One region of the Pseudomonas sp. GQ91 genome, then DNA from elsewhere that is predicted to be linked to it. Evidence: predicted binding sites of a transcription regulator. Region 1 holds the regulator's gene; each other region holds the start of a gene.

Region 1 (2,191 bases):
GCGATGGCCGACATGTTCGCTGACCTCTACCACAGTCCGGCCAAACGGGTCGGCTGAGGGCTATATGAACATAGTGAAATGTACCTACATCGATGGTCAGCAAGCGGTTAGCGCGACCACCTTATGTAGCCTGCGTCTAAGCAAGACAAGGTAAAGAAAGCACATGGGCAGCATGCATCCCGTACAGGTGATCGCGGTGACCGGCGGCAAAGGTGGCGTCGGCAAGACTAACGTGTCAGTGAATTTGTCCCTGGCCCTGGCAGAGCTTGGCCGCCGCGTCATGCTGCTGGATGCCGACCTGGGGCTGGCGAACGTCGACGTTCTGCTGGGACTGACGCCCAAACATACCCTGGCTGATGTCATTGAGGGCCGCTGTGAGCTGCGCGATGTGCTGTTGCAGGGGCCTGGCGGGATTCGCATCGTACCGGCCGCCTCGGGCACCCAGAGCATGGTTCATCTGAGTCCGGCGCAGCATGCCGGCCTGATCCAGGCCTTCAGTGATATCGGCGACAATCTCGACGTACTGGTGATCGACACCGCCGCCGGGATCGGCGAGTCGGTGGTCAGCTTCGTGCGTGCAGCCCAGGAAGTGTTGCTGGTGGTGTGCGACGAGCCGACCTCGATCACCGACGCTTATGCACTGATCAAGCTGCTCAACCGTGACTACGGCATGAACCGTTTCCGGGTCTTGGCGAACATGGCCCAGAGCCCGCAAGAAGGGCGCAACCTGTTCGCCAAGTTGACCAAGGTCACGGATCGTTTCCTCGATGTCGCCTTACAATACGTCGGCGCAGTGCCCTATGACGAGTGTGTGCGCAAGGCTGTGCAAAAGCAGCGTGCAGTCTATGAAGCGTTCCCTCGTTCCAAATGCGCGTTGGCGTTCAAGGCTATCGCCCAGAAGGTCGATACCTGGCCACTGCCCGCCAATCCTCGGGGGCATCTGGAGTTTTTCGTCGAGCGATTGGTGCATCAGACGAGCGCAGGACCGGTGCTATGACATCAAGCGGCTACAACCTTTACAAGAATTCGGCACGTGACAGTCAGGGCGAGTTGATCGAGCGCTATGCGCCTCTGGTCAAGCGCATTGCCTATCACCTGCTGGCACGCCTGCCCGCCAGCGTCCAGGTCGAAGACCTGATCCAGGCGGGCATGATCGGCCTGCTCGAGGTGTCGACCAAGTACGACGCGAGCAAAGGCGCGAGTTTCGAGACGTATGCGGGGATTCGCATCCGTGGCGCAATGCTCGATGAAGTGCGTAAGGGGGATTGGGCGCCGCGTTCGGTACACCGCAATACTCGGATGGTGAGTGACGCAATTCGCTCAATTGAAGCAAAAACCGGTCGTGACGCTAAAGATCATGAAGTTGCGGCCGAACTCCAATTGAGTCTCGACGATTACTACGGGATTTTGAACGATACCTTGGGCAGCCGCTTGTTCAGTTTCGACGACCTGTTACAGGATGGCGAGCATGAAGGGCTGCACGAGGACGGCGCGAGTGGTCATCTCGAACCGTCGCGCGATCTGGAAGATGAGCGTTTCCAGAGTGCGTTGGCGGATGCAATCGCCAATCTGCCGGAGCGTGAGCGGCTGGTGTTGGCGCTGTACTACGACGAAGAGCTGAACCTCAAGGAAATCGGTGAGGTCCTGGGTGTCAGCGAATCGCGGGTCAGCCAATTGCACAGCCAATGCGCGGCCCGTTTGCGGGGGCGTTTGGGAGAGTGGCGCGCGCGCTGACAGGCAGTGTGGGGACACTGTGAACGTTACCGTCCGGGCGCTTGGCCTGGGCGGGAGCGGCCCGTGGTGCGACCCCTGCAGTCCTTTTTGTGTAATGCCTGTTGAATGATATGGCGCGGCCAGGTGCTGGACGCGTTTAAGACTGCTTGGAGGTCGAATTGGACAAGAACATGAAAATCCTCATCGTTGATGACTTCTCAACGATGCGGCGGATCATAAAAAACCTGTTGCGTGACCTTGGGTTCACTAACACGGTCGAGGCGGACGACGGTCTTACGGCGATTCCGATTCTCAACAGCGGCAGTATCGACTTTCTGGTAACCGACTGGAACATGCCAGGCATGACCGGTATCGAGTTGCTGCGCCATGTGCGCGCGGATGAAAAACTGCGTGGCCTCCCGGTGTTGATGGTGACCGCCGAAGCCAAGCGCGAACAGATCATCGAAGCCGCCCAGGC
Region 2 (2,191 bases), on a different contig from region 1:
AAATTTCCGCCGGTGATGGCGCCACGGGCGCATTGATGAGTATCCATAATTCAGTGGGTTGCGGCCCACTCCTCAACTACGGCACACAAACGCAGAAAGAAACCTGGCTGGCCGAACTTGCCAGCGGCCAGGCCATCGGTTGCTTTTGCCTGACCGAACCCCAGGCGGGTTCCGAAGCCCATAACCTGCGGACCCGCGCTGAACTGCGCGACGGCCAGTGGGTGATCAACGGCGCCAAGCAGTTTGTCAGCAATGGCAAGCGGGCCAAATTGGCAATTGTGTTTGCCGTGACCGACCCAGAGCTGGGTAAAAAAGGTCTCTCCGCCTTCCTGGTACCGACCGACACACCGGGCTTCACCGTGGACCGCACGGAGCACAAAATGGGCATCCGCGCCTCGGACACCTGCGCCGTCACCCTCAATCAATGCACGGTACCCGAAGCCAACCTGTTGGGCGAACGCGGCAAGGGCCTGGCGATCGCCTTGTCCAATCTGGAAGGTGGCCGCATCGGGATTGCCGCGCAGGCGCTGGGTATCGCTCGCGCAGCCTTTGAAGCGGCGCTGGCCTATGCCCGTGACCGGGTGCAATTTGACAAGGCAATCATCGAGCACCAAAGCGTTGCCAACCTGCTGGCCGACATGCAGACCCGCCTGAATGCCGCACGCCTGCTGATCCTGCATGCCGCGCGTCTGCGCAGTGCCGGCAAACCCTGCCTGTCGGAAGCCTCCCAGGCCAAGCTGTTCGCTTCCGAGATGGCTGAAAAAGTCTGTTCTTCAGCGATGCAGATCCATGGCGGGTACGGCTACCTGGAGGATTACCCGGTTGAGCGCTACTACCGCGATGCGCGCATCACCCAGATTTATGAAGGCACCAGCGAGATTCAGCGGATGGTGATCGCCAGGGAACTGAAGCACTATCAGATTTAACCCACTGCCATTGAATCGCGGGCGCACAGGTCCGCGATTCAATGCCTGGCTCGGCCCGCGTTTTTTTCTTGCACGATCGTACCTAAAGCTCCTTGCCCCCAAGCCGATACTTTCTACGAAGCTCTTAAAAAGCTGCGTCGATAATAAACGCTTCGCAAGGACCGCCCCATGCCCTCACTACGCTCCATCCAAGCTCGCTACACCTTGTTTCTCGTACTGTTCGTCCTGCTGTTATTCATCTTGACCGTGGTTGGCATCGGCCAACTTGTGGCCCCCAAGTTGCGTCACACCGAAGAACAGGTCGCCCTCAACCGCATTGCCGAAGTGGCCGAACAGATTCAGGGCGAATTGAACAAGGTCCAGTCTCAGCAACGTAGCATCACCCAGACCATCCCCCTGCTCGACAGCGATGCCATCGACAAGGTCCTGCCGGGGCTGGTGGATCAGTACGGCGAACAGAAGGTATTTGGTGGCGGCATCTGGCCCCTGCCCGACCAGCGCACCCCGGGGCGAAATAAACACAGTACGTTCTGGCACCGCGATGCCTCGGGCAAGCTGATAGTCAATACTTTCTGGAACAGCGACGCGGCCCCCAACTATTACGACCAGACCTGGTACAAGGGCGGCCTGCAATCGCCCGCGGGCCAGTGTGCCTGGGCTGCGGCTTACAAGGATGACGCCAGCGCCCAGCCACGCACCAATTGCGCCATGGCCATTGCGCGCGATGGCGTGCCTTACGGCGTCGCCACCATTGATGTGACGCTGGGATTCTTCAACGACCTGGTGGCCAGCAAAGAGAACGACATCGGCGGGCAGATGCTGATCGTCGAGGGTGACGGCAAAATCATTAGCAACAGCTCGCGGATCAGCGGCCCGCTGGTGTTGAAAAACATCAGCGAACTGACGGCCACCTCGGCTTTCGCCGCGCAGGTCAGCGCCGGACTGGCCCATCGTGATCAACCGTTGCAACGCAGTGAATTCGATAATCAAGGCGTAGCCAGCACGTTTTTCATGCGCCCCATTGAAGGCACGCCCTGGTTCCTGGCCACCGCCCTGCCCACCTCACTGATCACCGCCCAGCGCGATGATGTGCTGGGAACCCTGAGCTTGCTGCAAATCCCCATGGTCTTGTTGCTGGTGCTGCTGCAGGTCTACGCCATCCGTCAGTTGGTGCAGCGGATGAAAGCCCTGAAGACCAACATTGACGCGCTGTCTACGGGGGATGCCGACCTGACCCGACGGATCACCATCCGCGCCGAAGATGA
Region 3 (2,191 bases), on a different contig from region 1:
GAGTGCCGGGTGCCAGAGATCGGCCGCCAGTGTATGGCGGGCGCTGATCGCTGCCTGCTGGTGAACCTGTTGCTGGATTTCGGCCAGCGGTTGCTGCAAGTACAGCGCGGTCAGGTATTGCCAGCGCAGGGTGTGCAGGCATGACCAGGATTCCTGCGCCGCCAGGGCCATGCCGTTGGCCAGCAGCACGGTGTTGGCCGGCTGGTTCAGCCAGCGCCGCAGCGCCGGGTCATCATCCAGTTGTTGCTGCTGGTGCAGCGGCGTTTCCTCTCGGGCAATGCGCAGCGCCTTGACTAGCAGGCGTTGTTCGCCGAGCAACAATTGATAACCCTGAGAGACCCAGATCGGCAGGCGCCAGGCTTCGGTCAACCCCAGGCACAGTTCGAGCAAGCGCACGCCAAACAACTCTTGTTCGACCTGGTGTGCCGATTGGCCCTTGTGGACCACCCGCAATTCCCATTCTTCGAGCAGTTTCGGGTAGATCACCGCCATTGGCCACAGCGGCGAGAGAAACAGCAGGCTGCCCCAGTGGATGTCTTGCCACAGGCGCGCCAGGCGACTGGCAAACAGGCCGCTGGCTTGTTGCGAGGCATGCTGGCTGATCAGTTGAAGTTGGCGCAGCGCCACCGGAATCTCATTGAGCGGGACCGCTGGCAAGCGGGCCAGCAGTTCCTCGGTGCGTTTCAAGCCGAGGCGATTGATCGCCACTTCAAGGTTTTCTGCAGGTTCTGCCAGGCTGCCGTGTGTGTGGTTGTTGGCTTCACGCATGACGCTGAGCACCAGCGCCGGGCTGTCCTGCATCAGTTCTGCAATATCTCGCAACGAACGACGGCTGTCGGCGATGGCCTTGCACACCGCGTTATGGCTCGATTGCGGGACGGGCAGGTGAACCTCGTCCAGACGCTTTATCCAGCCGGCCAGGGTAGTGGGTTTTGAAGTTTGGACTGCCGTTTCGTTTGCCATGATTGGGGTGCGATCATCACTTGCGGTCAACACGCCCGGAGTGGGCCGAACTGGCTTTTCGCCTTAACGGGCTATAGTCTGGCGCAGTTTTGCCGATAAGTAGAAGAAGAGTTTTCAGATCTTCCGAATATGTCCATGAACCCGACGGCGCAAGTACTCATCCCCTATGGTTAAAATTATCGGCATCATCGTCGTTATCGCTAGCGTGCTCGGCGGGTACGTTCTGTCTCACGGCAAAATTGCCGCGCTGATCCAGCCTTTCGAAGTACTGATCATCGGCGGTGCTGCGCTGGGCGCATTCCTGCAAGCCAACCCCGGCTACACGACCCTGCATGTGTTCAAGAAGTCCTTGGCCATGTTTGGCTCGCGCTTTTCCCACACGTTCTACCTGGAAGTGCTGAGCCTGATCTACGAGATTCTCAACAAAAGCCGTCGTGAAGGCATGATGGCCATTGAAGGCGACATCGAAGACGCCGCGGCAAGCCCGATCTTCGCCAAGTACCCGGCCGTGCTCAAGGATGAGCGCATGACCGCCTATATCTGCGACTACTTGCGCATCATGTCCTCCGGCAACATGGCACCCCATGAGCTGGAAGGACTGTTCGACATGGAGTTGTTCAGTTTGAAGGAAGAGCTTGAGCACCCGTCCCACGCGGTAAACGGTATCGCAGACGGCATGCCCGGGTTTGGTATCGTCGCGGCGGTGCTCGGGATCGTGGTGACCATGGCGTCTCTGGGCGAGGGTGACCAGGCGGCCATCGGTATGCACGTGGGCGCGGCGCTGGTGGGGACCTTCTTCGGTATCCTGGCCGCCTACGGCTTTTTCGGTCCGCTGGCGACGTCCCTGGCCCACGACGCCAAGGAAGAACTGAACATTTATGAGTCCATCAAGGCTTCCCTGGTGGCCTCGGCTTCCGGCATGCCGCCGTCCCTGGCCGTGGAGTTCGGGCGCAAGGTTTTGTATCCGAGACACCGTCCGAGCTTTGTCGAGCTGGAACAAGCGGTTCGCGGTCGCTAAATCATGGAAAACAATCAGCCGATCATCATCAAGCGCGTCAAGCGCTTCGCGGGCGGGCATCACGGCGGCGCCTGGAAAATCGCCTTCGCTGACTTTGCGACGGCGATGATGGCGTTCTTTCTGGTGCTGTGGCTGATGTCCACGGCGACCCCGGAGCAAAAGATCGCGATTGCCGGTTACTTCAAGGATCCCATCGGCTTTTCCGAAAGT

The links. Region 1 encodes FliA, which starts transcription of late flagellar genes. Its sites were predicted from a motif close to CTAAAGTTTNNNNNNNNNNNGCCGNTAA; they were not measured.
Region 2: a site for FliA is predicted at 1,009-1,036, ahead of AC6CIA_RS00715 (methyl-accepting chemotaxis protein). Genes of this name have one in related genera too.
Region 3: a site for FliA is predicted at 1,035-1,062, ahead of motA (flagellar motor stator protein MotA). Genes of this name have one in related genera too.

What each region holds. Positions count from the first base shown of each region.
Region 1 covers NZ_JCAXED010000008.1:94,517-96,707, forward strand. Annotated here, with positions in the region: gene flhF (flagellar biosynthesis GTPase FlhF) at 1-57, shown strand, start outside; gene fleN (flagellar synthesis regulator FleN) at 164-997, shown strand; gene fliA (RNA polymerase sigma factor FliA) at 994-1,734, shown strand; gene AC6CIA_RS13805 (chemotaxis response regulator CheY) at 1,905-2,191, shown strand, end outside.
Region 2 covers NZ_JCAXED010000001.1:182,777-184,967, reverse strand. Annotated here, with positions in the region: gene AC6CIA_RS00720 (acyl-CoA dehydrogenase family protein) at 1-926, shown strand, start outside; gene AC6CIA_RS00715 (methyl-accepting chemotaxis protein) at 1,095-2,191, shown strand, end outside.
Region 3 covers NZ_JCAXED010000005.1:172,814-175,004, reverse strand. Annotated here, with positions in the region: gene AC6CIA_RS09375 (HDOD domain-containing protein) at 1-963, opposite strand, end outside; gene motA (flagellar motor stator protein MotA) at 1,130-1,981, shown strand; gene motB (flagellar motor protein MotB) at 1,985-2,191, shown strand, end outside.